DNA from 3 places in the Ruminococcus sp. 8Y-12 genome. Region 3 is predicted to be linked to each of the others. Evidence: riboswitches for the same ligand, from Rfam matches in the RefSeq annotation. Region 3 holds a riboswitch; each other region holds the start of a gene.
What was found. Region 3 has a riboswitch for ZMP and ZTP ahead of AC0THY_RS19850 (NAD(P)-binding protein). Riboswitches for the same ligand answer to the same signal wherever they lie in the genome.
Positions count from the first base shown of each region.

Region 1: linked by a shared signal. The riboswitch ahead of AC0THY_RS11960 (IMP cyclohydrolase) and the one ahead of AC0THY_RS19850 (NAD(P)-binding protein) in region 3 are both predicted to bind ZMP and ZTP.
Region 2: linked by a shared signal. The riboswitch ahead of AC0THY_RS17945 (formate--tetrahydrofolate ligase) and the one ahead of AC0THY_RS19850 (NAD(P)-binding protein) in region 3 are both predicted to bind ZMP and ZTP.

Region 1 is NZ_CM176623.1:3,106,404-3,116,580, forward strand. Features, by position in the region: gene AC0THY_RS11955 (methyltransferase domain-containing protein) at 1-1,450, shown strand, start outside; ZMP/ZTP riboswitch at 1,454-1,538, shown strand; gene AC0THY_RS11960 (IMP cyclohydrolase) at 1,624-2,337, shown strand; gene AC0THY_RS11965 (phosphoribosylaminoimidazolecarboxamide formyltransferase) at 2,347-3,525, shown strand; gene AC0THY_RS11970 (hypothetical protein) at 3,630-4,430, opposite strand; gene AC0THY_RS11975 (ABC transporter ATP-binding protein) at 4,424-5,122, opposite strand; gene AC0THY_RS11980 (GntR family transcriptional regulator) at 5,119-5,511, opposite strand; gene pepF (oligoendopeptidase F) at 5,705-7,501, shown strand; gene AC0THY_RS11990 (uroporphyrinogen decarboxylase family protein) at 7,706-9,070, shown strand; gene AC0THY_RS11995 (CobW family GTP-binding protein) at 9,133-10,053, shown strand; gene AC0THY_RS12000 (DUF6951 family protein) at 10,066-10,177, shown strand, end outside.
Region 2 is NZ_CM176623.1:4,431,307-4,441,483, reverse strand. Features, by position in the region: gene AC0THY_RS17950 (bifunctional diguanylate cyclase/phosphodiesterase) at 1-1,325, shown strand, start outside; ZMP/ZTP riboswitch at 1,400-1,483, shown strand; THF riboswitch at 1,551-1,642, shown strand; gene AC0THY_RS17945 (formate--tetrahydrofolate ligase) at 1,763-3,448, shown strand; gene AC0THY_RS17940 (formate/nitrite transporter family protein) at 3,517-4,293, shown strand; gene AC0THY_RS17935 (SGNH/GDSL hydrolase family protein) at 4,425-5,540, shown strand; gene AC0THY_RS17930 (transglycosylase domain-containing protein) at 5,676-6,380, shown strand; gene AC0THY_RS17925 (response regulator transcription factor) at 6,660-7,334, shown strand; gene AC0THY_RS17920 (HAMP domain-containing sensor histidine kinase) at 7,322-8,530, shown strand; gene AC0THY_RS17915 (ABC transporter ATP-binding protein) at 8,660-9,538, shown strand; gene AC0THY_RS17910 (ABC transporter permease) at 9,538-10,177, shown strand, end outside.
Region 3 is NZ_CM176623.1:4,873,128-4,883,304, reverse strand. Features, by position in the region: gene AC0THY_RS19875 (TetR/AcrR family transcriptional regulator) at 1-609, shown strand, start outside; gene AC0THY_RS19870 (MFS transporter) at 699-1,970, shown strand; gene AC0THY_RS19865 (GyrI-like domain-containing protein) at 2,056-2,520, opposite strand; gene AC0THY_RS19860 (TfoX/Sxy family protein) at 2,773-3,084, shown strand; gene AC0THY_RS19855 (GGDEF domain-containing protein) at 3,133-5,052, shown strand; ZMP/ZTP riboswitch at 5,159-5,240, shown strand; gene AC0THY_RS19850 (NAD(P)-binding protein) at 5,540-7,372, shown strand; gene AC0THY_RS19845 (NADH-dependent [FeFe] hydrogenase, group A6) at 7,366-9,099, shown strand; gene AC0THY_RS19840 (DUF6472 family protein) at 9,285-9,467, shown strand; gene AC0THY_RS19835 (NUDIX hydrolase N-terminal domain-containing protein) at 9,479-10,108, shown strand.

The sequences.
Region 1 (10,177 bases), 1.8 Mb from region 3:
GATCAAGGCAGGGGATCAGAAGCGTGCTTTTGCCTATCTGCTGGGAGGGGATTTCTCACGGCTGGGAGCACTTCTTGACCACGAAGACCCTAAGGTAAGAAAAAACGCGGCTCTGATTCTGGGGGAGATGGAATGTGAGGATATGCTGCCCAGCCTGTGGGATGCATACGAGAGGGAGGAACAGCTCTTTGTAAAGCCGGCCTATCTGCAGGCAATGAGAAAGTATGATTACAGCGCCTATCTGCCTGAGATCAAACAATATCTGGAGCGCGCAGCTACACTTAGCATGGAGCCGGAAAACCAGAAGCATTATCTGGATGAGATGGCGGAGCTGACAAGAATGGTGCTGAAATACGAAAAGCCCTCTGCGCATACCTACCTGGATGGAACAAAAGAGCGGGAGGTGATATTGATGACAAACCGCAACCACAGGGAGATTACCAGGGAACAGCTGGATGAGGAAAAGCATGTGCTCTTAGCCGGAGGTGTGAGGCTTAGGTCCAAAGAGGTCAAAGGACTGATGAAAATCCGCACCTTTACGGAGCTTCTCTTCCCCCTTCCAAAGCTGACCACAGTGGATGCACAGCCCCAGGAGGCTGCAAAACAGTTAGCTGGGTGGGGAATTGCTGCATTTATTCGATCCATGCACAGGGAGAACGGCCCCTTCTGTTTCCGAGTGGAGTACCGTGGGCGCCTGGCAATGGACAAAAAGAGTGATTTTCTGCGCAAGTTTACCCGGACTCTGGAGGCGATGACGGGAAGGCAGCTGATCAATTCCACGTCCGACTATGAGGTGGAACTGCGTCTGCTGGAGAAAAAGGATGGGGGCTATGTACCCCTTCTGAAGCTGTATACCCTGCCGGATGAGCGCTTTTCCTACCGTAAAAACGCACTTTCCTCCTCCATTGCCCCGGCGAACGCGGCGCTTGTGATGCAGCTGGCCAAACCCTGGCTGAAGGAGAACGCCCAGGTGCTGGACCCCTTCTGCGGAGTGGGGACAATGTTGATTGAGCGAAATTTTCTGAAGCCTGCAAATCCCATGTACGGAGTGGATATCTTTCGTGAGGCTATCGAAAAGGGCAGGGAAAACGCGGAGGCAGCCGGCGTGTTGATTAATTATATAAACCGTGACTTCCTGGACTTCCGACACGAATATCTGTTTGATGAGATTGTCAGTAATCTGCCCGGGGTTACCAGGACCAAAGATATGGAGCAGATCACCAGACTGTATGAAGGCTTTTTTAAGAAAGTTCCGGAGGTACTCAAAGAGAATGGCATTCTGGTGCTGTACACACCGGAGGAGAGTATTCTATTGTACTGCCTGAAAAAGTTTTCCTATCTGGAGCGTCTGGGACGGTGGGTAATAAACGAACGGGAGGGCAGCGTACTCTTTGTTTTAAAATTAATTGAAATTCCCACTTGCCAAACGGAGACAAATGGTGTAATATGACGATAGAGGTTGTACGACTGGCGGAAAAGTAGGAGTACCTACGGGGAGTACAACGTGAAAAGAAATGCCGACCGCCTGGGCGACCACTGAGGTCCTCAGGTGGTTTTTTGTTGTTTCGAAATATATATTAGTATTAGTTAATGGTAATTTTTCACACCGAAAGGAGAAAGGAAATGGAAATGATGTCTTTGGAGCAGGAATTAAAAAGCAATGCCTATCCGGGCAGGGGAATCGTAATCGGTAAATCCGCTGACGGGACAAAAGCTGTGACCGCATATTTTATTATGGGCAGAAGTGAGAACAGCCGCAACCGTATCTTTGTGGAAGACAAAGAGGGAATCCGTACCCAGGCATTTGACCCGTCCAAGCTGACTGACCCGAGCCTGATCATCTACGCGCCGGTGCGTGTGCTGGGGAACAAGACAATTGTGACCAATGGAGATCAGACTGACACCATCTATGAGGGAATGGACAAGCAGATGACTTTTGAACAGTCTTTAAGAACCAGAGAGTTTGAGCCGGACGGCCCCAACTACACGCCGCGTATTTCCGGAATCATGCATATTGAAGACGGACTGTACAACTATGCACTGTCCATCTTAAAGAGCAACAATGGCAATCCGGAGGCCTGCAACCGCTACACCTTTGCCTATGAAAATCCGGTTGCCGGAGAAGGACATTTCATCCATACATATAAATGCGACGGAAATCCTCTTCCCAGCTTTGAGGGAGAACCCAAATTAGTTGAAATTCCGGATGACATGGAAGCATTTACAGAGATGCTCTGGAACAGTTTAGATAAAGACAATAAAGTTTCTCTTTTTGTAAGGTATATTGATATAGCAACAGGAAACTATGAGACCAAAATAGTGAATAAGAATCAATAAGGAGACGCCATGAAAGAATTAGAGTTAAAATACGGATGCAACCCAAATCAGAAACCCTCCAAGATCTATGTGGCGGATGGTAATGAACTTCCCATCCAGGTACTCTCCGGAAAACCCGGATATATCAATTTCCTGGACGCCTTCAACGGCTGGCAGCTGGTGCGTGAGCTGAAAGCAGCCACCGGCCTTCCGGCAGCCACCTCCTTTAAGCATGTATCCCCAGCTGGTGCAGCCATCGGCCTTCCGCTGGACGAGACCCTGGCAAAGATTTACTGGGTGGACGACATGGGAGAGCTCTCCCCTCTGGCCTGCGCCTATGCAAGGGCAAGGGGAGCGGACAGAATGTCCTCCTTCGGTGATTTTATCGCCCTGTCCGATGAGTGCGATAAGGATACGGCCAGCATCATCAAACGCGAGGTGTCGGATGGCGTGATCGCTCCGGGGTACACGGAGGAAGCGCTGGCTATCTTAAAGGCAAAGAAAAACGGAAATTATAATGTGATTCAGATTGACGAGAACTACAGGCCGGCTCCCATTGAGCACAAAGAAGTATTTGGCATTACTTTTGAACAGGGAAGACAGGAACTGCCTATTGACGATGCGCTTCTCTCTAACATTGTGACAGAGAATAAGGAACTTTCAGCAGATGCCCTGAGAGACATGAAGATTGCCCTGATTACGCTGAAATATACGCAGTCCAATTCCGTATGCTTTGTAAAGGATGGACAGGCCATCGGCATCGGAGCCGGACAGCAGTCACGTGTCCACTGTACACGTTTGGCTGGACAGAAGGCTGACAACTGGCTGCTTCGTCAGTGCCCCAAGGTGATGAACCTGAAGTTTGTGGACGGTATCCGCCGTGCGGACAGGGACAATGCCATTGATGTTTATATCGGAGAGGAATACATGGATGTGCTGGCTGACGGCGCATGGGAGAAGATATTTAAGGAGAAGCCGGAAGTATTTACCAGGGAGGAAAAACGAGCTTGGCTGGATCAGATGACAGGCGTAACTCTGGGATCCGATGCATTCTTCCCCTTCAGTGACAATATAGAACGCGCCCGTAAGAGCGGCGTGCAGTATATCGCAGAGCCGGGAGGATCTGTGAGAGATGATCTGGTGATTGACTGCTGCAACAAGTACAACATGGTTATGGCATTTACCGGAATCCGTCTGTTCCACCACTAATCGTGAGAACGCGCAGTTCTCAGAACTTCGTTTTTTTATAATTGTTTGTGTGAGAAAGAGCACCCTGGTCGCGGGGGTGCTCTTTCTGCGCAAATCTATATTTACTAGTCAAGATTCAGATGTTTCGCCACAATTAGTCTGGAAACACTGTAGAAGCAAGTGCCCAACACAACTGCTAATACGATAATGCCCAGGATCATGACCCGCAGGGAAAATGCTGAGGGATTAAAATTTTGGGAGAAAATCATGGGTCCGAAAGCTACAAATACCATGAAGATTCCATAGACCATCTGCACAGCCATATAAAAGATACCGCAGAATACCACAGAGAGCAGGACCTTATGCTTTGAAAACAGGCTTCCAACGCAGATACCGCAGTAAGCCAGATTGATCCACTGGAAAATCAGGGTGAGCAACATAGTGAGTACAAGCAGGACTGCCAGGGGCCAGAGATTCCCGAAGGCGCCCTTTAGCTGCTCAAAGGCCGTTTTTAAGCTGGCTATCAGGTTGGCAGAGCCGTTATCCTGGAATCCCATGACTATGATTAGGATGCTCAGAATACATACAAGCACATCCAGAATGATCCAGGCCAGAAAAACCAGGGACTTAGACCAGATCAGTTCATAGGGCTTCACCGGCAGGGTATGGGTTAAATATCCCTGATCTGTAAACATATTCCGGTAAAAGCGCAGTATCAGGTAAAAACAAGTTCCAAGAGCCACTGCCCCCAGCGCAAATACATAGACCATGGAGTAAAATACAGCCACCGTACCACTGATCCTGCTGGGTATGGGCAAAAGAAGGAGTGTTCTTCCTGCCACAACGAACAGCAGCAGAATTCCGTGAATAAGTAACAGAAAACGGGACACAGCCATCCACTCATGCTTTAACAATTTTCCTAACATTTGAACACCTCCCGAAAAAGTCCGTCCAGGGATTTTCCCTGTTGATATCTGATATCGTCTACTGGGGAAAAGAGCCGGATCTGTCCGTTTTGAAGAAAGATCACGTCATCCAGTATGTTTTCCACATCTGCGATAAGGTGCGTGGAGATCAGAATGGTTGCATCCTGTGCATAATTATTTAAGATGGTTGTCATAATAAAATCTCTGGCTGCCGGGTCTACACCTGCGATAGGCTCATCCAGGCAGTACAGCCTTGCCCTGCGGCTCATGACCAGAATCAGCTGCACCTTCTCCCTGGTGCCCTTGGACAGGGTCTTGATCTGATCATGGGGATTGATCTTCAGCTTCTGAAGCATATCCTCCGCTCTGCCCATGTCAAAGTCCTCGTAAAAATCCTGAAATAGGGTCAGGGTATCCGCCACGTGAAGGCTCTCGTCCAGGTATGTGCGCTCAGGAAGATAGGATACCAGTTTCTTTGACTCAATGCCAGGGACAAATCCGCCCACCAGCAGTTCGCCGGAGGTGGGTTTCAGAAGGCCGTTGATCATCTTGATCAGCGTAGTCTTCCCGCTTCCGTTGGGACCCAAAAGGCCCACAATTTTTCCTTCAGGCAGTGTTAAGTTTAAATTACAGACAGCCTTGTGTCCATCGAAATCCTTTGTCAGATCTCTGCATTCTAATATGCTGCTCATTTTTCTCTCTCCTTTTCTGGTTGGGGTTGGGCTTGCGTCAATTTTTCAATAAGACGGAAGATATCTTCTGTTTGAAATCCCAGCTGTGTCATTTTCTCTAAAAAATCCATTGCCTGGCCTGCAGCCAGTTCTTCTTTTACCTGTGTAATCAACGCTGTGTCCTCCGTGATAAAGCGTCCACTGGTGCGGACGGAATAAACCAGCTCCGTGCGTTCCAATTCTGTCAATGCCTTCTGCATAGTGTTGGGGTTGACTGAAGCTTCCGCCGCCAGTTCCCGAACAGAGGGCAGCCTGTCACCCGGTGCGTAGACACCGGATATGATATCCATCTGTATCTTTTCCACAATCTGAGCATAGATCGGGCGTTCTGAATTTAGGGTCCATGGCATGTTCTCACCTCTTCTTGTATTATTGTATTAATTGATTAATACAATAATACATCGGTGCGGATGAAATGTCAAGGGGATTTATGCATGTTACTGCGAACGTGTGAACAGTAACGATTTCTGAATACTGACAAAAGATTCCGTATATGATATCATAAAAAGAAATCAGGTAACGATAGACATTGGAGGCAGGATTATGATAAAGCAAAAAAAACGCAGTGAAATGGAGAGAGAGACAACCTGGGCTTTGGAGGACCTCTATGAGTCAGAGGCGGCATTTGCAGAGGATGTCCGGATTTTGGACAGAGAGATAGAGTCTTTTGGGGATTATCAGGGCAGACTTGGGGAGAGCAGTGAGCTGTTTTTAGAAATGCTAAGGAGCTATTGCCAGATGAGCCAAAGGTTTGAGAAGGTATATGTGTACGCAAACCAACTGCTGCATCAGGATATGGGAGACAGCAAAAGCCAGAAGATGGCAGGGGAGATGGAGATTGTGATGAATCAGCTGAACGCGGCATCCTCTTTTATGGTACCGGAAATACTTACTCTTGAGGATGAGAAGATCCGGGAATATTTGGAAGAGGAACCTGCTCTTTTGGAATTCAGAAGGTTTCTTGACAATATACTGCGCCAGAAGGAGCATACACTGGATGCGCGGATGGAGGAAGTGCTCGCCAAGGCCGGGGATATGGCGAAAGGACCCTCAAATATCTATGCCATGTTCAATAATGCGGACATTACTTTTCAGCCTGTAGTTACAGAAGAGGGGGAGGAGCTTGCCCTAACCCAGGGAAGATACGTAACGTTTTTGGAGTCTGACAACCGTGGGATCAGAAAACAGGCTTTTGAGAACCTCTATGCCGGTTACGCGGGGTTTAAAAACACACTGGCTGCTGTGTATGAGGCGAACGCAAAGCAGGCAGACTTCTACGCCAGGATGAGGAAATATCCATCCGCTCTGGAGGCATCCCTGGATGAAGGAAATATCCCCATTTCTGTGTATGACAATCTGATTGCCAGTGTGCATGAGCATTTGGAGCCTATGCACCGCTATCTGAAGCTGCGCAAAAAAGTACTGGGTCTGGAAGAACTTCACATGTACGATATCTATGTGCCCATGGTGAGTCAGGCCAAGAGAAAGCTCTCTTTTGAGGAAGCTAAGGAGACCGTAAAGAGAGGACTTGCACCTCTGGGAGAGCAATATCTGGCGCTCCTGCAGAAAGGGTTTGACAACCGTTGGATTGATGTGTACGAAAATGAGGGCAAGCGGACAGGGGCTTACTCTTGGGGAGCATACGGCACCCATCCCTATGTGCTCTTAAATTATCAGGATAACTTAAATAATGTCTTTACCCTGGCACATGAGATGGGACACGCACTGCATTCCTGGTATTCGGACGAGGCACAGCCTTATCTGTATGCAGGGTACCGGATCTTTGTGGCTGAGGTGGCTTCCACCTGCAATGAAGCGCTTCTGATCCATGATCTGATGGAACATGCCAAGAGTAAAAGTGAGAAAGCCTACCTGGTAAACTATTTTCTGGAACAGTTCCGCACCACTCTTTACCGCCAGACCATGTTCGCTGAGTTTGAGAAGTATACCCACAGGGTGGTGAATGAGGGAGGCACGCTTAATGCGGAGTTTTTGTGTGATTTTTATTATCAGCTGAACCAGAATTATTTTGGGCCGGATGTGACGCTGGATGAGCAGATACGATATGAGTGGTCCAGAATTCCCCATTTTTACACTCCCTTTTATGTGTATCAGTACGCGACCGGATTTTCAGCGGCCATTGCCATCAGTTCCAGAATTTTAAAAGGGGATGAGCAGGCGCGAAAGGGCTACTTTAAGTTTTTGAGCGGGGGCAGTTCCATGGACCCCATTGACCTGCTGAAGCTGTGCGGGGTAGATATGACCACAAAGGAGCCTGTGGAGAACGCCCTGCAGGTATTCTCGGAATATGTGGGCAAGTTTGAGGAGCTATTAGACTAGATCTAATACATTTTCTCCTTTTTGGAATTTTTATTGATTTTTTTTATTTAATTTGTCACTTGGCCCGGAACGATTGACGGGAATTTTGAATGAATCTATAATGGGTATATACAGAAGCGGGATGCATCGCAAAGTTATGTTAAGCAGAGCTAGGTGAAAAAAGTTAAATAAAATGAAAAATCAAAAAGAGGAGGAAATTTTGATATGACGCCGAAAGAGACAATATTTGCAACACTGAGACACGAGGAAACGGACCAGGTACCTTGGGTGCCCTTTGCAGGAGTGCACGCAGGCAAGCTCACAGGATACAATGCCACAGAAATCCTTTCTGACGGGGAGAAATTATTGGAGTCCCTGCGGGAGGTACACAAGCTGTATAAGCCCTTTGGCCTTCCGGTGATTTTTGACCTTCAAGTGGAAGCGGAGTGCCTGGGGTGTGAACTGACCTGGTCTGACGATGCGCCGCCATCTGTCTCGAAACATCCCCTGGAGGGGGCAGAGGAACTGGAGGTGCCCTGCAGATGCACAATCCCCACCAAAGAGGACGGACGTATTCCCATGATTTTAGATGTGATGAGGAAGATCAAAGGGGAAGTGGGGGACACCGTAGCCCTCTATGGACTGATCTGTGGTCCCTTTACCCTGGCAGCCCATTTGAGGGGAAATGATATTTTTATGGATATGTTTGATGATCCGGAGGCTGTGGAAGACTTTTTGGATTACACCTGTGCGGTGGCAAAGAACATGGCCGGATACTATATCGAGGCTGGTATGGATGTGATAGCGGTTGTGGACCCTCTGATTTCCCAGATTTCTTCTGACCATTTTGAGGAATTTATGAGCAAGCCCTTCACAGAGCTGTTCGCCCATATCCGTGGGCTGGGAGCCTATTCTTCCTTCTTTGTATGCGGTGATGCCACCAGGAATATTGAAGTCATGTGCCAGACCAAACCGGATGCCATCTCCATCGATGAGAATGTGAACCTGATGGCAGCCAAAGAGATTACCGATAAATATAATGTAACCATAGGTGGAAACATCCCTCTGACCACTATCATGCTGCATGGCACACAGCAGGATAACATGAAGTTTGTAGTGGACCTGTTAGACAGCCTTCCAAGCAAAAAGAATTTCATCCTCTCACCAGGCTGTGATATGCCCTACGCAGTTCCGGTAGAAAATACCATTGGAGCAGTACAGGCAGTGCTGCAGACCGATGAGATACGTGAGATGGTGAAGAATTATGTGGCTGAGGACAGTGACATTGAGGTGGACATTCCGGACTATGAGCATCTTACGAAACCTCTGGTGGAGGTTTTTACTCTGGATTCCGCCACATGTGCTGCCTGTACTTACATGATGGGTGCTGCCAATGAGGCAAAGACTGTGTTTAACGATAAGATTGACATGATAGAGTATAAATTTACTATAAAAGAAAACATTGCCAGGTGTAAGAAAATGGGGGTAAAGAATCTTCCATCCATCTATATTAATGGGCAGCTAAAATTCAGTTCCATAGTGCCCTCAAAAGAGGAGTTGGAAGCCGCCATTAAGGAAGTGTTAAAGTAGAAACCAGATCCCGGCCTTTTGGCCGGGATAACTGGCATTTGAGCAAAAGGGAAGGAGGCAGTATGACGGACTTATATCTGGTAACCGGCTTTCTAGGTGCTGGGAAAACGACCTTCTTAAAGAAATTCCTCCGGCTTTTTGAAGACAAAAAAATGCATGTGATTGTCAATGAATTTGGCAAGGAGGGGATTGACGGACAGCTTTTGAAAGAGGTGGGAACTGTTTTGGACGAGATCAACAACGGTTCCATCTTTTGTTCATGCCGTCTGGACATGTTTGAGAATGTACTGCAAAAAACCTTGCGGGAACAGCCGGATATGATCATTATTGAGGCCTCCGGACTGTCCAATCCCACCAATATCCGAAAGATTTTGGCCCAACAGGCTTACGGGGAAATCAACTATATGGGAAGCATCTGCCTGGCGGATGCCGCAAACTTCCAAAAAGTCTATCGAACCGCCACGGTTGTGAAAAAACAGATCAGCATCAGCGATGTGGTTCTGCTAAACAAGACGGATCTGGTCAGTGAGGAGGTCCTTGGGGAAACAGAGCGATTGATCTGGGAGCACAGGCCGGATATGAAGATTTACCGCACTACCTACGGCGCGATACGGCCGGAGTGGATTCAAGATATGAAAAGTCCGGCGGGGGAAGGGGAAGACAGAAAGATTCAGTCCAAAGACATCACCCTGCGCAGCTATCTGTTGGAGGTTGGGGAAAACTTTACCTGCTATGAGTTTCAGAAGTTTGTGGAGATGTTTTTAGAGGATACCTACCGGGTCAAGGGATTTGTGAAGGTGGAGGGAGAAATTTACCTTTTGGATTGTGTAGGTCCTATGTTTAAGATGGTTCCCTTTGAGGGGGAGGCACAGAGTGTCAACCGGGTGGTGATTCTCTCAGGAAGCGGTCTTCCCGCTAAGAAAAGCGTGGAAAAGGCTATGGAGTGGTATCCGGGAAAAATAACAAAGTTTACAAGAAGTTAGGGGGATAGCAGTATGACAAAAGTAAAAATTGAGCCAGGCATATGCGGCCTGGTGACATCAGTGGAGGCAGAGTCTGAGGACCAAATGGAGGTGAGGGTGAAAGTGAGCTCCGGCTGCGAGAGTG
Region 2 (10,177 bases), 440 kb from region 3:
TTTTTTTATACATATACAGAATCATGAAGCGTAACAGGCAGGCCATTCTCCAATTGGCATATTTTGATCAGTTGACAGGAGCATTTAACAAGGAGAAGTTCTGGGATGATGCCACAAAGCGCCTTTGCAGGGACGGCAGGTATGCATTTGTGGTACTGAATGTGGGGAACTTCCGGTTTTTCAATGAGCTGTTTGGATTTGAGGAGGGAGACAGTCTTTTGATTCATGTGGCCGGGGTATTGCGTGAGTCTCTTCAGCCGGAGGAGCTCTTTTACAGGGAAACAGCGGACAATTTCGGCATGTTGATGAGACTGGATGACAAGAGGCGGCTGGAGAAGCGGCTAAGGGATATCATGGATCGAATTAGCCAATATCCACTGAGGGAAAACCGAAACTACAGCATTGTGTGCAGCTGCGGGGTAAAGGTGATCGAAGCATTCAACAAAAAGATGGATCTGGACCTGTTTATGGATATGGCAGCCATGGCGCTGAAATCTGTGAAGGGAAATCATATGAGTTCCCTGGCTTTTTATGATGAGAAGCTGCACAGAGAGGCATTGGAGAGGAGCACCATTGAAAATCAGATGAGAGAGGCGCTGGAGAACGGAGAATTTTTAGTAAACCTGCAGCCCAAAATAGATCTGAGGACCGGAAGGGCCAAAAGTGCAGAAGCTCTGGTGCGGTGGAAGAGAAAGGATGGCACCATGGTATACCCGGATACGTTTATCCCCATATTTGAGCAAAATGGATTTATCACAAAGCTGGACATGCATATGTTGGAGCAGGTTTGTGCGAAGCTTCGGGAATGGATGGATGCCGGACTGCAGGCAGTGCCCATAGCAGTTAACCAGTCCAGAAAGCTCTTTTACCAGTCCAGCTACCTTCCGGATCTGAGGAAAACACTGGAGAACTACCGTATCGATCCTTCCATGATTATTCTGGAGGTGACGGAGAGTGTGGTGGCAGAGAATACGGGGGAGATCACCCAACTGCTGCAAAAGCTGCATGACATGGGCTTTACGATATCCATGGATGACTTTGGAAGCGGATATTCCTCCCTGAATATACTCAGTGAATTTCCTATTGATGAGCTGAAGCTGGACAAGGTATTTTTGGAGGCCAGGAAAAACAGAATCAGGAAGGAGTCTGTTATGAAGAACGTAGTCCGTCTGGCAAAAGAGCTGCACATTGCCACTGTTGTGGAGGGGGTGGAGACAGAGGAGCAAGTGGAGTTTGTAAAAGAGATCGGATGCGATATCGCTCAGGGGTATTATTTTGCCAAGCCCATGACGATGGAGCGGTTTGAAAAGCAGTTTTTGGAATAGAAAGATTAATTCATGAAATTATTGATAAATTATTGACAAAACCCTTTGCGTGTTGTATATTTATAACATAAACAAAGGGTTTTGATTACTGACGGATAGTTGTGGAGTACCACAGGGAAATCAAAATTATAAGTGGGTCGACCGTCTGGGCAGCATTTTGATTTTTGAGTGTTGCTCTTTTTTTATACAGGCGGGGGATTCCTTTGTCAGTGTAATTCAAGACCCGGTAGAGTAGATGTTATGCGTAAAGTGTCACAGAAGGGGGAGGTTTTCTGTGAACGAAGGATTTTCCGCGTTATAATATCGCTTCCGCTACTGCGTATAAGAAAGAGGGACAGTATGTATCTGTATATGTCCACTGGCTTTACGCGGCATTTTTTTGCCCAAAAACAGTTAATTACCGCGAAAAGCGGCAAAATGAAAGGAGATATTTTATCATGGGTTACAAATCAGACATTGAAATCGCACAGGAAACAGAGATGCTGCCAATCACTGAGATTGCCAAAAAAGCAGGTATTGAGGAGAAATATCTGGAGCAGTATGGTAAGTATAAAGCAAAACTGGATTACAACATGCTCAAAGAGACGGACAAGAAAGACGGCAAGCTGATTCTTGTGACAGCAATCAATCCCACACCAGCAGGAGAGGGAAAGACCACTACCACCGTTGGTCTGGCAGATGGTATGCAGAAGCTGGGCAAAAACGTTATGGTTGCCCTTCGTGAGCCGTCCCTTGGACCTGTTTTTGGAGTAAAGGGTGGAGCAGCCGGCGGCGGATATGCGCAGGTAGTTCCGATGGAAGATATCAACCTTCATTTTACAGGTGACTTCCACGCAATCGGTGCGGCAAACAACCTGTTGGCAGCTATGATTGACAACCATATTTTCCAGGGGAATGCATTAAATATCGACCCCAGAAAGATTACCTGGAGAAGATGTGTGGATATGAATGATCGTCAGCTGAGAAACGTAGTGGATGGTCTGGGCGGAAGAACCAACGGCACACCGAGAGAAGATGGCTACGATATCACAGTGGCATCTGAGATCATGGCAGTTCTGTGTCTGGCAAGCGATATCATTGACCTGAAAGCCAGACTTTCCAGAATCATCGTTGGTTATACATATGGCAAGCCCTCAGAGCAGAAGCCGGTTACCGCTGGGGATCTGAACGCACAGGGCGCTATGACAGCACTCTTAAAGGATGCTCTGAAGCCGAACCTGGTACAGACACTGGAGCATGTACCGGCTATCGTACACGGCGGACCATTCGCAAACATTGCCCATGGATGTAACTCTGTGACAGCTACAAAGATGGCTCTGAAGCTGGCTGACTACACAATCACTGAGGCAGGCTTCGGCGCTGACTTAGGTGCAGAGAAGTTCCTGGATATCAAGTGCCGTATGGCAGGCCTGAAGCCGGATGCAGTTGTAATCGTTGCAACCGTGCGTGCCCTGAAATACAACGGCGGAGTTGCGAAAGCAGATCTCAACAACGAGAATTTGGAGGCTCTGGAGAAAGGCCTTCCGAACCTGCTGAAACATGTGAGCAATATTAAAAATGTATACAAACTGCCCTGCGTAGTAGCTATCAATGCATTCCCGACAGATACAAAGGCAGAGCTGGATCTGGTTGAGACAAAATGTAAAGAGCTGGGCGTAAACGTAGCGCTGTCTGAGGTTTGGGCAAAAGGCGGCGAAGGCGGAAAAGCACTGGCAGAGAAAGTAATCGAGCTGGTTGAACAGCCGAATGACTTTACCTTCTCCTATGAGCTGGAGGGAAGCATTGAAGATAAGTTAAACGCGATTGTCCAGAAGATCTACGGAGGAAAGAAAGCCGTGTTGACTGCAAATGCTCAGAAGCAGGCGAAGCAGCTGGAGGATCTGGGATTTGGCAACTGTCCGATCTGTGTTGCAAAGACACAGTACAGTCTGACAGATGATCAGACAAAACTGGGAGCACCCACCGACTTTGAGGTTACTGTGCGTAACCTGAAGATTTCTGCAGGCGCAGGCTTTATCGTAGCTCTGACAGGAGAAATCATGACAATGCCAGGACTTCCGAAGGTTCCTGCAGCAGAGAAGATCGACGTAGATGAGAATGGAAAGATTACCGGACTGTTCTAAAAAAGATTAATTTTGGGAGCAAATATGCTTGACATATTTGCTCCCAACTGGAGAAGGGGGCGTTTGAGATGTTTCAGGAAGAGTTTCAGGCAGTGTGCAATGCGGGCAATGGAAAGTTAGGCCTGATGAAGAAAAATCCTCTGGGATACTTTGTATCCTCCATGATGGCGGGTGCGTTTATCTCCTTTGGTTCCTTTATTACCTTTGTAATGGGCACGCCGCTGAAAGCAGCGGATGATCCCATGGCGAAATTTGTGATGGCTTTTTGTTTTGCGGCAGCGCTCAGCCTTGTGGTGATGGCAGGCGCAGAGCTGTTTACAGGCAACAATTTTGTGATGGCTTCCGCCTCTCTGGCAAAGGTGGTATCCTGGGGCAATACGGTGAAACTGTGGCTTTTCTGCTATCTTGGAAACCTGGTGGGTTCCTGGATCGCGGTAGGCATTTTCCAGCTTTCAGGCGTACCGTCAGGAGCGGTTGCGGAGTGCTTTGCCTCTGCAGCGGAAGGGAAGATGGCCCTCACACCCATGCAGATGCTTACAAGAGGCATTCTCTGTAATGTTCTCGTATGTCTGGCTGTATGGTGCAGCATTAAGCTGAAAAATGAAGTGGCAAAGCTGATCATGGTGTTCTGGTGTATTATGGTGTTTATGGTTTGCTCCTGTGAGCATAGCATTGCAAACATGAGCATTATGGGCGTGGGACTGCTGAATCCGGGCTCTGCTGCAGTAAGCGTTGGCGGATATGTCCTGAACCTGGTAGTCGTTACCATCGGTAACATCATCGGTGGTGTTGTCTTTGTGGCACTTCCATACTATTTGATTTCTAAAAAGAAAAAAGAGGCATAAAAAAGTCAGAATTTGTGGTATCGCATCGAAAGATGCGATACTTTTTTTGCCTCTGCTGTTGCAGCAGTGTATAAAAGTGTGATATAATGGCAACAAAAATGAAATAAAATTGTAAAAGAAAGGTAATAAAAATGAAAAAGAAAAGACTTTTCATCTTGGCGCTGCTCTGCATACTGTGTGTGGGAGTTTTGGGGATGAAGCCTTCTATGGAGAGCAAAGCTGCTGCAAAGTTCAATCTGATCAAGAATGTCTCCAAAAAGTACACACCCTACGGAAAATGGGTGAAAAACAAAAAGGGATACCGGTACCGCTATGTACACAACCGGAAGTATGTAAAAGGGGTCTGGAGAAAGATTAATGGGAAGATCTACTATTTTAATAAGAAAGGATACCGTGTTACAGGCCCAAAAAAGTTCAAGGGCAATCTGTATTTCCTCAATAAGAGAGGGGTCCTTACCACAGGATGGGTAAACACTAAGGGCAAAAGGTACTATTTTTCCGCAAAGACCGGAGCGGCCATGAAGGGATGGCATACCATTGATAAACAGACTTACTATTTCAATAAATCGGGAGTCATGCTGAGAAACCAGTGGGTCGGTGTCTATTATGTGGGTCCGGATGGGTATATGCTGAGAAATACAAAAGTGGGGGAGTACTATGTGGGCCCGGACGGAAAGAGAATAGAGAATCCCACCGTCCCATCTGAGGAGAGCAAAGTGATCTTTGTGGGGGATTCCCGGTTTGTGGGGATGCAGGAGGCCACACTGAGCAGCGACGTCTACATTGCAAAGGTTGGAGAGGGATATCCCTGGCTGACAGGTTCTGCACTGAAGGCACTGGAGGAGGAGCTTGCGCTCTATCCCAAATCAAAGGTGATATTCAACTTTGGAATCAATGATTTGGGCAGCAATGGACTGGAAAATGCCAACAATTATATCACGCTGTATGCCAGCCTCACAGTGCGATATCCGGATACAAGATTTTACTTTTTGTCCGTAAACCCCATTGAGCGGAATCTGGCTAAGAAGAAAAAGTATGATATCACCATAGTAAATAATAATAATATTAAGCGGTTCAATGCTGCCATCAAAGCAGCATTTCCCACTGCCTACCTGGACAGTTATTCCTATCTGGTGGATGGCGGCTATATCGATATCAATGGAAAGAGCACAGGCGACGGCATCCACTATAATTATGAGGTTTCCAGGCTAATCTACAATTTTGTGCTGTCAAAGATTAAAGGGTAGAATAGTGAAGCAAAACTTCTGAAGATTATCAGGGTTTTGCAAGAATAATGCAAGGTTATTTTAAGGTTCCTGCAGGGCAGATATGCTATGCTGTAGTTATCAAGAGAACTACAAACAAGGAGAGAGGGTGCACAGATGAAAGTATTCAAAAAACTTTTGATTCTGGCGCTGCTTGTACTGCTCTGCCTGTCAGGATATGTGGGATATAAAGGTTATCGTCTTTACCGGGAGGCATTGGATCAGACAGGTTTGGAGCAGATGGTGGGCAGTGTCCGGAGTAAGACAAATTATACGAAGTTTCAGGATCTGCCGGGACAGTATGTAAATGCTGTGGTGGCTGTGGAGGATCACCGCTTTTATAAACATCCGGGTATTGATCTGCTGGCTATGGGCAGGGCTGTGGTTAATGATCTAAAGGCAGGAGCTTTTGTGGAGGGTGGCAGTACCATCACACAGCAGCTGGCCAAGAACCTTTACTTTAACCAGGAGAAAAAGCTGGAGCGCAAGGTGGCGGAGGTGTTTATGGCCTTTGCCATAGAGGATAAATACTCTAAAGAGGAGATTATGGAGCTGTATGTCAACAGCATATATTTTGGAAATGGATATTACAGCATCTATGATGCGGCGATGGGCTATTTTCAGAGGACGCCCGGTGAATTGACAGAGGATGAGTGCACGATGCTGGCAGGCATACCCAACGCGCCCTCTGTGTATAACCCGGACAATATGGAGTTGGCCAGGAAGAGGCAGACGCAGGTCATAAAAAGTATGGTCAAATACGGATACCTCACAGAGGAAGAGGGCGTGCAGGCACAGCTCTTAATGCCTCAGGTAGGCTGAAGCAATTTGCGACAGACCGCACAGAAAATTTCATAGGATTGCAGAGCCGCCGTATAGAATCATGCAGCGGCTTTTTTATATCATTGGAAAGTCCTTCGGAATTCCCTATGATATAAAAAGCCCTCCGGGCGGGATTCTTTTTCATTGTAGTATTTTGTAACTATAAAACAGGTCTGCATATTTACTGCGCTGACCGTAAGAAAATGATTCCGTAGAATTTTTATAGAAAATTTCGTGTTAAAATAATGTGAGATGAATATGGAAGAAAGAGGTGCATTTATGCAGTATAAACTATTGGCAGTGGATGATGAAGAGTATATTTTAAAGCTTCTGAAGGATTACTTTACCATGCAGGGGTATCTGGTATACACGGCAAAAAACGGTGTGGAGGCCATGGAGAAGCTGGAAGTGGCCCCGGATCTGATTCTGTTGGATGTGAATATGCCTGATATGGATGGAATGGAGGTCTGCAGGCGGATTCGGAGACATGTGAGCTGCCCCATTGTATTTCTCACTGCGAAAGTGGAGGAGAGAGACCGCATCAATGGGCTGGTGTCCGGGGGAGATGACTATATCCTGAAGCCGTTTAGCATCGATGAGCTGGGGGCGAGAGTGGCAGCCCATCTGCGCAGAGAGGAGCGCGGGAATGTGCGGGAGACAGTAAAATTTTCCGGGGAACTGGTGATCAACTATTCGGACAGAACCGTGTGCTGGCAGGAACAGTCCTTGAGCCTTACACGGACCGAGTTTGACCTGGTGGAGATATTATCCACGAACCGAGGACAAATTTTTAGCAAAGAAAAGCTGTATGAGGAGCTTAGAGGATATGACGGAGAGGGCGACAGCAGCACCATTGCGGAGCATATACGCAGAATAAGGATGAAGATCGGAAGATACACGGACAAAGTTTATGTGGAGACGGTCTGGGGAGTGGGGTATAAATGGATTGGTTAGATGAGGCAAGGGAAGTCCTCAGAAAAAAACTGCAGAATGTATCCCTGAAAAGGTCAATGGCAGTATACATTCTGATAGCAGTCATGGCGGTGATATTCTTTACTGGAGTCACGGTCACCATCTGCAAGGGTTGGGAGACGATTGTGTACAGCCACTATTCCGATGTACAAAATACTCATATGAATATGGAGTCTTTCAGAATAGAGTGGCCAGCTTTCAGGGGAGATATGACAGATAAGGATCAGTCTCTACTGCGTGTTATCGATTTTATACGGACTTGGTGTACTCTCATTTACTCTGTGGGGGCTGTGTTCTGGGTAACCAGGTTTTTTTATAAGGAAAAACTGGAAGTTCCAATGGAGCTTCTGAAGACAGAGGCTGCGCATATTGGGAGAGGGGAGCTGGACTTTTCCTGTATCTACCGAAGCGAGGATGAGATGGGAGAATTGTGTGACACATTTGAACAGATGCGTCATCAGCTTGCGGAAAATCAGGAAAAGATAGAGGATTTGATGGAGGGTCAGAGAAGGCTCAACGCAGCATTTGCCCATGATCTCCGTACGCCTTTGACTGTACTGCGGGGATACACTGATTTTTTGAGCCGGTATTGTCCGGAGGGGAAAGTAACCGCCCAACAACTGCAGGAAAATCTGGAACTCATGAATCAGCAGGTAATCCGTCTCATCGACTTCTGCAATACCATGAAGCAGGTGACCAGTATGGAGGAGCTGGAAGTCCACAGAAGGGAGACGAGGCTTGAGGAAATCAGCAAAAAGGTGCAGGATATGGCGGAGGCTTTGAATGGCACAAGAGATATTTCCGTATCCTTTTCCAGCTGTCTGCTCTCGGGAAGGGGCTGGATCATGGATGAGATGGTGGTGATGGAGGTGTTGGAAAACCTTGTATCCAATGCTCTGCGGTATGCCTTGACAAAAGTTGAGATTACATTGGATGAGAGCGAGGATGGGCGTAAAATGATCTTTTATGTGCAGGACGATGGGCCGGGCTTTACCAGGGAGGGACTGCGCCAGGCTGTCCGTCCGTACTACAGGGATAAAGAGAAGGCACAGGGCAATCACTACGGCATTGGACTGTATATCTGCAAAATGCTGTGCGAGAAGCACGGGGGAAACCTGTCACTGTCCAACAGCATTGACGGGGGAGCCATCCTGACGACAGAATTTTATGTTAAATAGTAAGGAGTTTTAAATAAATATAAAGTGTTGGAAAAGTATAGAGATTTATCCGTTATCCTGCTTTTATACAAAATAAACGTTACTGTGAACAGTAACAAATAAACACAACGTAGTAGAAAGGAAATCGGTATGGCTTCAGAAATTGTGATAAGAGATCTGGATAAGTATTATGGAAAAAAGCAGGCCTTAAAAAAGGTGACTTTGAAAATGGAAAGTGGGATGTTCGGACTTCTGGGCCCCAACGGTGCGGGTAAGACGACACTGATGAAAGTACTGGCCACTCTGCTTAGAAAAAGCAATGGGGAGGTCACAGTCTGCGGCATTCCTGTGGATAAGGCAGGGGAAGTCCGCAGGATAACAGGGTATCTTCCACAGGATTTTTCCGTTTATGGTAACATGACGGCAGAGGAGGCGTTGGATTATCTGGGGGTACTCTCCAAGGTGCCAAAAAAGGAGAGACGGGAGAGAATTCCGAAACTGCTGCGCAAGGTAAACCTGTGGGATAACCGCAGGACAAAGGTGAAGGCAATGTCCGGGGGAATGAGGAGAAGGCTGGGGATTGCCCAGGCCATTCTGCACGATCCTCAGGTGCTCATTGTGGATGAGCCCACCGCAGGGCTGGACCCGGAAGAGCGGGTGCGCTTCCGAAACCTATTGTGTGAGATTGCCCAAGAGCGGATTGTGATACTGTCCACACACATTGTGGGGGACATTGAGGCAACTTGTGAGAACATAGCGGTCCTGAACCAAGGGGAGATCCTCTACCAGGGGACGGTGGAACAGATGCTGGAGAATGCACAGGGAAAGATTTACACTGCAGAAATATCAAAAAAGGAACTGGAGACCATGAAGCAGCGCTACACGGTAACCGGGATGCTGACTATGGGAGCTCATATCAATGTGCGGTTTGTGTCAGAGGAACCGCCATTTCCCGGGGCGGAACCGGCGCAGGCGAATGTGGAGGATGCATACATGTACCTGATGCAGCAGAAAAGAGGTGGTGAATAATGTTCTTCTCATTATTTGCCAAGGAGTGCAGGCAGATTCTAAAAAGTATTGTTTTCTATGTATACATTGTCGTTTTGGTGCTTTTTTATATTACACAGCTGGGGGATTTCTCCACACTGTCAAAGCCCCAGCCGGGTCAGGAATCCTACGGAACAAAGCCCAGCAGTGATCCGCAGAAGATCATGGATACAACTCTGGGGAAGTTGGTTATGGAGGCCTACGATGGCAATTATACCACGTATCCCGTTGGCTTTTATAAGAAAGTGCGCCTCAATGAGAAGGATCAGGCGGAGGTGGAACGCATCATAGAGAAGGTCAGTGGTCGCGAGTGGAAGGATATCAAAGAGGAGATAGAGCGTTTCTATGATGAAATGTCCACTCAAAATGCGCCGATCATGGCGGGCATAGATACCCCGGAGGTCCACCCTGCAAAGGACTTAACATATCAGGAATTTTTGCCTATGATGGAGCGGGTGAATACGATTTTGGGCGGAGGCTCCAGCTACAGTGCGGACAGCGTGCCAGGAAACGCCTTTGATGAGATGACTTACGAGGAAGCGCAGAAGGAGTACGAGGCAGTTCTGAGCAAAGATGGGGTAATTGGGGCGTATGCCCGGCTGTTCTGTGACTATATATGTC
Region 3 (10,177 bases):
GCAAAACTGTTTATAGAAAATGGTTATGAACATACCTCCATCCAGGACATCATTGACCACCTGGGTGGGTTGAGCAAAGGAGCGATCTATCACCACTTTAAATCAAAGGAAGAGATCATGTGGGCAGTTGCGGACCGGATGTATGAGGGATCTGAGTACACTCTGGAGAAAGTGGCCAGGCGCATGGACTTAAACGGAGCAGAAAAATTAAAAGAGATCTTCCGAACATCTCTGAACTCTACAGGGCAGACGGATATCTTCAGTGCGGCTCCGGATATGCTAAAGAATCCCCAGCTCCTTGTCCGTTACTTGGAAGAATGTGTGCAGAAAGATGCCCCGGATGTACTGAGGCCGATATTGGAGGAGGGGATTGCCGACGGCTCCATCCAGACAGCTTACCCAAAAGAGCTGGCGGAGGTGTTGCTGCTGATCGGAAATTTTTGGCTGAATCCCATGATCTATCACTGCAGTACGGAAGAACTGGTGAGCAAATTGAAGTTTTTTCAGCATCTGACACAGCTTTTTGGGCTGGATATCATTGATGAAGGCATGATAGGACAGATGCAGAAGTATTCAAAGGCCTATGAAAAAAACAGGAGAGGCGAATAGCCGGCAGGAAAGTAGACTGCTCTGCCTGTGCAGGGCAGCTTATTTTATAATTAAATACATACCGACGTTTGGTATTGAAAGGAGTTTTTATGGAAGCTTTGGAAGGAATGAAACAAAAGATGGGGGAGAGGGAAGGAGGAATCAGGGACTTTCTGTTAGTGTTGATCGGGCAGATTATTTCCCTGTTCGGGAACTCGGTGATGAGGTTTGCGCTGCCGCTTCATCTGCTGAATGTGACAGGGTCGCCGGCGTTATTGGGATTGGTGTCCGGTTGCGCTTTCCTGCCCATAGCGGTGATGTCCCCAGTGGGCGGAATCATTGCGGATAGGGTGAATAAGCGGAACGTGATGGTGGTTCTGGATTTTTTGACAGCGGGATTGGTGAGCGGATTTGTTCTGCTGTACGGAAGGATGAGCCTGGTGACAATAATTTTGGTGATGCTGTTTTTGCTGTATGGTATCTCCGGGGCTTATCAGCCCTCTGTGCAGTCCAGCATTCCCCTGCTTGTTCCCGAGAATAAGGTTATGAAGGCCAATGCGGCTATCAATATGGTATCTTCCATGTCTGCTCTGATGGGGCCGGCCCTTGGGGGAATCGCTTACAATATCTGGGGGATTTTGCCTGTGCTCTACACTTGCATCGGTTGTTTCCTCTTTTCCGCAATAATGGAGATTTTTATCCATATCCCGTTTGAGAGGCGAAAGAGATCCGTTTCCATGTTGAGGGAGACAGCGGCTGATTTGAAACTGAGTGTCCGCTACATTGTCAGGGAAAAGAAGGAGATTGGAAAACTGACGGTCTGCTGTGCCTTTGTAAACTTGGCTATGACAGCCCTGATGATCATAGGGCTTCCGGTTATTGTGATGCAGACCCTGGAGTTCCCGGGAGGAAATGCTTCACAGATGTACGGTTTCCTGCAGGCAATCCTGGCTGCGGGAGGTCTGATAGGGGGCTTGGGAGCCGGGTTATTCAGCGAAAAGCTGAAGATTCGTTCCAACTGGAAGCTGCTTCTGGCATGCGGGATTCTCCTCATCCCCATGGGAGTGGTGCTGCTCTTAAACAGTCCAGCCTATATCGCATATTCTGTGCTGGCAGCAGCGGGGATGGGAATTATGGCCCTTGCCTCCATATATACCATTCAGGTTATGTCCTATATTCAGATCACAGTTCCAAGAGAGCTGGTGGGCAAGGTGATTGCCTGGATCATCGCCATCTCTACGTGTACACAGCCCATTGGCCAGGTCATATATGGCGTTCTGTTTGAAGAAATGGCCGGATACTTGTGGCTAATCTTTTTTGCCGGCGCACTGCTTTCCTTGTGCATTGTGTTCTACAGCAGGAAGATTTCAGAGCAGCTCTAAATCAGTGCCTATGTGTCTAAAGTCCCCCTCTGCGGGCCGCGAAAAGCGGCACAGGAGGGGGATCTGCATTTTCAGGGGAAGTGCATTATTTTTCCTCTTTCAATCCTATATAGATATGAATCTCAGCCTCATCCATACTGCTATTCTGATATTCCTCAAAATCACAGACGAACGAGCGGGGAAGATCCATCTCCCAGAGCTGCTGCCAGAATCCGGCTACAGCCTGGTGCATATCTCCCTTGACGATGAATTTGGCATACCGGCCTGCAGGGATCGTGTGAATCACAGCCCCCTGTGGTATACTGCCCGGTTCGGAAACCTCACAGGCAACCATAGCTGTGTAATCTCCCTTTTCATCATCGGCATAATCCGTATAGATGCCCAGAGCCTTAGAGGTCTTTTTGTTTGGAATTGACGCGTAGATACCATCTTCATAAAAATGCTTCCACAATCCTCCAATCACATTTCCCATATCTGGGGACTGGTTATTAGTTCTGGCAGATAGACCTGCAATTGTGGATACATCCCTGTTTACAATTTCATAATTCATATGTCTGTTCTCTCTTTCTTTTATTCCCGCGAGCAGCGAGGCAAGCAGCCGTACTTGCGGGGGGGGTTGACACATGGAGTTGTCTGCGCTGGCAGACAGGTCCATTTCCTGTATCATAGCACGCATAACAGGACACCTGTGTGTCCTGTTAAAAATAAAAGTAGAATGTTAGAGGGGAATGAGCTATAGTATAAATAGAGTATTTGGAAAAGCATAGCCGGAAGCGGTATGATTACGTGGAAAGGAGAAAAAATGGAAGAGACAAGACGTGAAGTGGAAAGTGTAATCAATGAGGAGAGTGGGGAACCCTTGTCAAAATTGCCGAATATCGGCAAGGTACTGGAGGAACAGCTGAGGCAGGCGGGTATAACAAATACGGAGCTGCTTCGGAAAATGGGGAGTCAGCAGGCATGGCTGAAGATTAGGGAGAACGACAGCACAGTTTGCCTTCACTGCCTCTATGCACTGGAGGGGGCGGTGCAGGGAATCAAGAAGGCACTGCTGGCGAAGGAGAAAAAAGAAGAGCTCAGAGAGTTTTTTCAGTCAGTGACTCGGGAGAGCTAGGGCCAGAGAGGCAAAAAGCTTCAGTTAAACGGGAAGAGGGGAAACTACATGCAGAAAATTTTCACAAATTATATTAGCTTTGTAGTGACAGTTGCACTGCTGACGATCCTGGCCCTCAACTGGGTGCTCCTTCAGAACAGCACCAGAGAGCAGATGGTGGAAAATTCAGTGCTGAAGCTGGAGCAGATCGCCAGGACACTGGAAAGCAATGAGGTGGAGCTTGAAAATCTGAAGGAGAGCCTTGATGAAGACTACCTGACAAGGGCTTACGCATTTGCATATATTATTCAGCAGAATCCGGGTGTTTTGGACAGCCAGCAGGAATTGGAACAGGTAGCCAAGCTATTAAATGTGGACGAGCTGCATGTGATTGATGAGAAGGGTATCCTGTTTGCAGGCAGTATACCCAAGTATTTTGGTATGGACTTTCGTGATACGGATCAGACAAGGGAATTTTTAAGTATACTGGATGACCCGGAGTCCTATCTGGTACAAGATATCCGCCCAAACGGCTATGAGCAGAAGGTTTTTCAGTACATTGGGGTTGCAAGGAAGGATCAAAAGGGAATTGTACAGGTGGGGATGGCTCCGGACAGGATGCTGGAAGCCCAAAAGAGAAACCAGCTGGATTACATATTATCCAGGATGCCTGTGGATTCGGGCAGCCTTCTGTTTGCCATTGGCAGTGGGGAGGAAACCGCATTGGTAAATACAGATCAGGGGCAGGAGGAAAAAAGGATAGAGGACCTGGGCTTAAAACAGGATAGGCTGGCGGAATTTTATAACGGCAAATTTGGCAGGTACGAGGATGAGCGGGTATACTATGTAATCCGCAGGTATGGGGATTTGCTGCTGGGGGTGGGGCAGACGGAGAAAGGCCTGTATGCTGCTGCTGTCAGCCAGACCATGTTGACTGCCATATTTCTGCTCTTGACCTGCCTGATTGTAATTTGGGTGTTGAATCGGCTGCTCAAGCGACAGATTGTAGATGGGATACATACCATCTCAGATAAACTGTCTGAGATAACAGAGGGCAATCTGAATACAGTGGTTCAGGTGGAGAGCAATCCAGAATTTAAGCAGCTGAGCCTGGGAATTAACAAGATGGTCCAGGGGATTCTGGATGCTACTGTGAGGGTGTCTGAGGTCATTGATATGGTGGATATGCCCATAGGCGTCTTCGAGATCGGAAAGGAGTCGCGCCAGGTGATGGCCACGGATAGGCTTCGGACGGTACTGGGATGGACGGAGGAAGAGGCCTTGCAGTATACTGCTGACAGGGAATTGTTTTGGGAAAAGCTGCAGCAGATCATGGGCAGCCCCATGGAGGGGGAGAACGATATCTTTTGTATACACGCAACACCTAAGCGCTGGGTTCGGATCAGAATAAAAGAGGATAACGGCAGCGTGTTCGGGGTGGCGGCGGATGTGACAGAGGAGACCAGGGAAAAGATCCGGATAGAGCATGAACGGGACTATGACTCACTGACCGGACTCTGTAATATTGATATCTTTAAAAAAGAGGTGGAGAGCATACTGCAGCAGGGGACTTTGGGATATGCGGCGATGGTCATGATGGATCTGGACAATTTTAAAAGGATCAACGATAAATACGGTCATGACTGTGGGGACGAATATCTGAGAAAATTTTCGCAGATGCTCCGTCAGTACCATCATGAGCATGGTATCACGGCGAGAAGATCCGGGGATGAATTTTGTCTGTTTCTGCACCACTACGGGTCAAAGGCCCAGATCGCAAACTGCATGGAGGAGTTTTTCGGCAGGCTAAAAGACAGTAAGATGGAGTTCCCCGACGGCAGTGTGCAGGAGATCCGGATTTCAGCAGGACTGGCTTGGTATGGGGAACAGATGCATGCCTACGGGACACTCATGAAAGCTGCAGATTATGCGCTCTATGATGCCAAGAATAGCGGAAAAGCGATGTTAAAACAGTATTCTCTGGAGTGAAAAATGTGACAAAAATATACATAATTTGATAAATTTAGTTAATTGACGGAATGTTTTTGAAGTGGTTGACATTACGGGATTTGAAGGATATAATGAGAAAAAGAGTGTGCATTTTAGATGCTGACGGAAATTGTGAGATAACACAGTGTGTCTAAAATGTTGAAGAGCCGACCGTCTGGGCAGCATTTGTATTTACAAATGTTGTCCTTTTTTATATCATAGGAAAATCCTTCGGAATTCCCTATGATATAAAAAGCCCTCCGGGCGGGATCGCACTGCGGCGGAAAGGAATCATGTCGCTAAAGCGACCCGCCGCAGGCGGAGAATCCCGCGAGCGGGATTCTTTTTCATTACATCGGAAAGCCCTGCTTTGCATACTATTACACTAAGCTGGAAAACGCCTTGTTAAGTGTAATATGTGTCCGGGCGGGATGCGCGCCCTGTTCATTCTTTATATTTTAAAACCTGTATTGGAGAAGGAGGTATTATGAGCAGACTAAGTATTCTGACACAAAATCAGGCACAGACCACAGTGGAAGACCTGTACAAGGACCTGGAGCGAAGGATTTCAGCCAGCCCGCCAGGACTTTGTCCAGTGGATTTGTCCGTATCTTTCTTAAAAATGTGTCATGCACAGAGCTGTGGCAAGTGTGTTCCCTGCCGGATCGGCCTGGGACAGCTGGAAAACCTGATGGAGGACGTCCTGAATGGGGAGGGGTCCTTGGAGACCATTGACCTGATTGAGAAAACAGCCAGGAGCATATTTTACTCCGCAGACTGTGCCATTGGATATGAGGCGGCCAGAATGGTGTTAAAGGGAGTTCACGGGTTCAGGGACGACTTTGAGGAGCATGTACTCAGGGGGAGATGTACCTGTGAACTGAACCAGCCAGTGCCCTGTGTAGCCCAGTGCCCTGCCGGAGTGGATATACCGGGATACGTAGCTTTGGTGGCGGAGGGCCGATACGCGGATGCGGTGCGCCTGATCCGCAAGGACAATCCCATGCCGGCTGTCTGCGGCCTGATCTGTGAGCATCCCTGTGAGGTGAGATGCCGCAGAAGTATGATGGATGACTCTGTAAATATCAGGGGGCTGAAGCGCTTTGCGGTAGACCATGCCGGGGAAGTTCCGGTACCCAAGCCTGCGAAAAAGACAGGAAAGAGGGTGGCAGTGATCGGCGGAGGACCAGGAGGCATCAGCGCGGCCTACTACCTGGCCCTCATGGGACACGAGGTGACGATCTATGAGCAGAGAAAAGAGCTGGGGGGTATGCTGCGCTACGGGATTCCCAATTACCGGCTGCCCAGGGAGGTTCTGGACAAGGAAATCTCCCAGCTTCTGAGCGTTGGGGTGGAGGTGAAGACAGGGATTACGGTTGGAGAGGACCCACGCATTATTGACCTAAAGAACCAGTACCATGCTGTTTACATAGCCATTGGCGCCCATATAGACAAAAAAATCGGAATAGAGGGCGAGGAGGCAGAAGGCGTGATCTCCGCGGTTGAGATGCTCAGGCAGATCGGAGACGGCATTATGCCTGACTTTACCGGAAAGGATATAGTGGTAATCGGAGGAGGTAATGTGGCTATGGATGTGGCGCGCTCCGCAATCCGTCTGGGCGCAAAAAGGCTGCGCATCGCCTACCGGAGGCGCCAGGAGGATATGACTGCAATGCCCGAGGAAGTGGCCGGAGCCATGGAGGAAGGGTGTGAGCTGCTGGATCTGCACTCTCCCCTGCGCATTGAAAAGGATGAGGAGGGAAAGGTTTCCGCTCTGTGGGTGAAGCCGCAGATCATAGGGCCTCTGGTTAAGGGAAGACCTGCTCCTGTGGACTCCTCTGAGCCGGATAAGCGATTAGAGTGCGATACCGTGATTGTGGCCATCGGCCAGGGCATTGAGTCCAAACCCTTTGCAGAGTATGGTATACCGGTGAAGCGCGGCGTCATTGATGCGCTGAGCTGGGGCGGTGTGAAGGATATCCCCGGCGTATTCGCTGGCGGAGACTGCGTAACCGGTCCGGCTACCGTGATCCGGGCCATTGCGGCAGGAAAGGTGGCTGCAGCTAACATTGACGAGTATCTGGGCTACAAGCATACGATCCGGGCGGAGGTGGAGATTCCCAAAGCCCGTCTGGCCAATAGAAAACACTGTGCCAGAATCAATATGAAAGAGCGGTACGCCTTTGACAGGGCAAAAGATTTTGAACAGATAGAGTGTGGTCTGACGCCGGAGGAGGCGAGCCAGGAGGCGAACCGCTGCCTGCGCTGCGACCACTTTGGATTTGGAGTATTTAAAGGAGGCAGAGTGGACAAATGGTAAAATTGACAATCGATTCCATACCGGTGGAAGTGGAAAATGGCACTACGATTTTAGCAGCAGCGGCATCTGTCGGAATTCAGATCCCAACCCTCTGCTATTTAAAAGATATCAATGAGATCGGCGCATGCCGAGTGTGCGTGGTGGAGGTGGAGGGAAATGCGAAGCTTCAGCCAGCGTGCAACAATACTGTGACTGAGGGCATGACAGTCTACACCAACAGCCCGAAGGTGAGGGAGACACGCAGAGTAAATGTGGAGCTGATCCTCTCCCAGCATGACTGCCACTGCGCAACTTGTGTGAGAAGCGGCAACTGTAAGCTTCAGACCATTGCCAATGATCTGGGAATCCTGGAGCTGCCCTTTGAAAAGGAGCTGCCCAGGACAAAATGGCCGAAAGATTTTCCGCTGGTCAGGGATTACAAAAAATGTATCAAATGTATGCGCTGCGTGCAGATCTGTGATAAGGTTCAGTCCCTAAAAATATGGGATGTGGCCAATACCGGTTCCAGGACAACCGTGGACGTATCCATGAACCGCAAGATTACGGATGCAGACTGCGTACTCTGCGGTCAGTGCATCACCCACTGCCCTGTGGGGGCACTCAGGGAGAGGGACGATACCGAGAAGGTGATGGCAGCCCTGGCTGATCCTGACAAAATTACGATAGTTCAGGTAGCACCGGCTGTACGCGCAGCCTGGGGAGAACCCTTTGGCGTTTCAAGGGAGTTTGCCACCGTGGAGCGGCTTGTATCTGCCCTGCGGAAGATGGGATTTGACTATATCTTTGACACAAACTTCAGCGCGGATTTGACCATTATGGAGGAGGGGAGCGAGTTTTTGAAAAAGCTTCAGAACAAGGAACATGAGACCTTCCCCATGTTCACCTCCTGCTGTCCGGGGTGGGTACGGTTTTTAAAATCCCAGTATCCGGATATGACGGACCAGCTCTCAACAGCCAAATCTCCCCAGCAGATGTTTGGTGCTATGGCTAAGACCTACTATGCCGATCTGATGGGGGTGGATAGCTCACGCATCTATAGTGTGTCCATCATGCCCTGTCTTGCAAAGAAGCAGGAGTGTGCACTCCCCACCATGAATGACGGCGGAACGGGACAGGACGTGGATGTGGTTCTGACCACCAGGGAGGTGGACCGACTCATACGTGCGGAGCACATTGACGTTAAGAGCTTGGAGGAGGAAGCCTTTGACCAGCCTCTGGGAGTGGGTACGGGAGCAGGAGTGATTTTTGGAGCTACAGGAGGCGTGATGGAGGCAGCGCTTCGCAGCGCCTACTATCTGGTGACAGGGGAGAATCCCGACCCCGACGCGTTCAAGGCAGTCCGGGGAATGGAGGGCTGGAAAGAAGCGGAGTTTGACCTGGCCGGCACACCCCTTAAGGTGGCGGTGGCCAGTGGGCTTGGCAACACCCGGAAGCTGATCAGGGCGCTGCGCAAGGGAAAGGTACAGTATGATTTTGTGGAGATCATGGCTTGTCCGGGCGGATGCTCAGGAGGCGGAGGCCAGCCCATTCACGACGGCCTGGAGATGGCAGGGGTGCGTGCGGACAATCTCTATGGGCTGGACCGGGTGAACGACCTGCGTTTCTCCCATGAGAATCCATCTGTGCAGGAGTGCTATAAGACATATCTGCAGAGACCCTTGGGACACCGGGCCCATGAACTGCTGCACACAGACCACCATGGATGGAAGATGCCTGGGGAGGAATAGTAAAATAAGGATTAGGCTCTCTTTTGGGCGGTTGAGTGACGTCACAGTGACTTGCTGCCCAAAGAGAGCTTTATTTTATGGAAATGGGATAGAAATTGCTTGACGAAATAGCCATCTTCTTACACAATACATTTAGAGACGGGTTTAACAGATTATGCCATGAACAGATAAGGAGACAAGAAGGGATGAGAAATAAGACAAACTGTGAATGCTGTTCCAACTATTCCTATGATGCAGAGTATGATTACTATGTCTGCATGATGAATCTGGATGAGGATGAGATGCGGCGGTTTATAGCAGGAGCATTTGATAACTGCTCGTATTTCCAGTTAGATGATGAGTACCGGATTGTGCGTAAACAGATGTGAGGAGGGGTTCTATGGATAAAAAGAATATTTCGGGACAGTGGATGGACTGGGCGGTGGAGTTACAAGCGATAGCCCAGAATGGACTGACTTACGGCAGGGACGTGTATGATTTGGAACGGTATGAGCGGGTTCGTGAAATTGCGGCCGAGATTATGAGTGTCTACACGGACATTCCCCTTGAGAAGGTAAAGGGGGTGTTCTGCCAGGAGAAGGGATACCAGACTCCGAAGCTGGATACCAGGGCAGCTGTTTTTAAGGAAGGGAAGATCCTGCTGGTGAAGGAAAAGGCAGGGGTGTGGTCTCTGCCCGGAGGGTGGGTCGACGTAAATGAATCCATTAAGAACAACACAGTAAAAGAGGTGAAGGAGGAGGCTGGCCTGGATGTGGAGGCGGTGCGTCTGATTGCGATACAGGACCGCAATCTGCACAACAAGCCCTTGTATGCGTGGAGCGTCTGCAAAGTATTTATGCTCTGCAGAGTGCTTGGAGGAAGCTTTCAGGAGAACTCAGAGACTGTAGAGAGCGGCTATTTTTCCAGGGAGGAGCTGCCTCCCCTGGCGGAGGAGAAAACGACTGCCCAACAGGTGTACATGTGCTTTGAAGCCTGCGGGGATGAAAACTGGAAGCCGCTGATTGACTGAAAGGATGCCTGGACAAAAGAGCTGCAGAACTTTCAGAAGTGCAGTCAAAGGTAAAGGTAACTGGAAAGG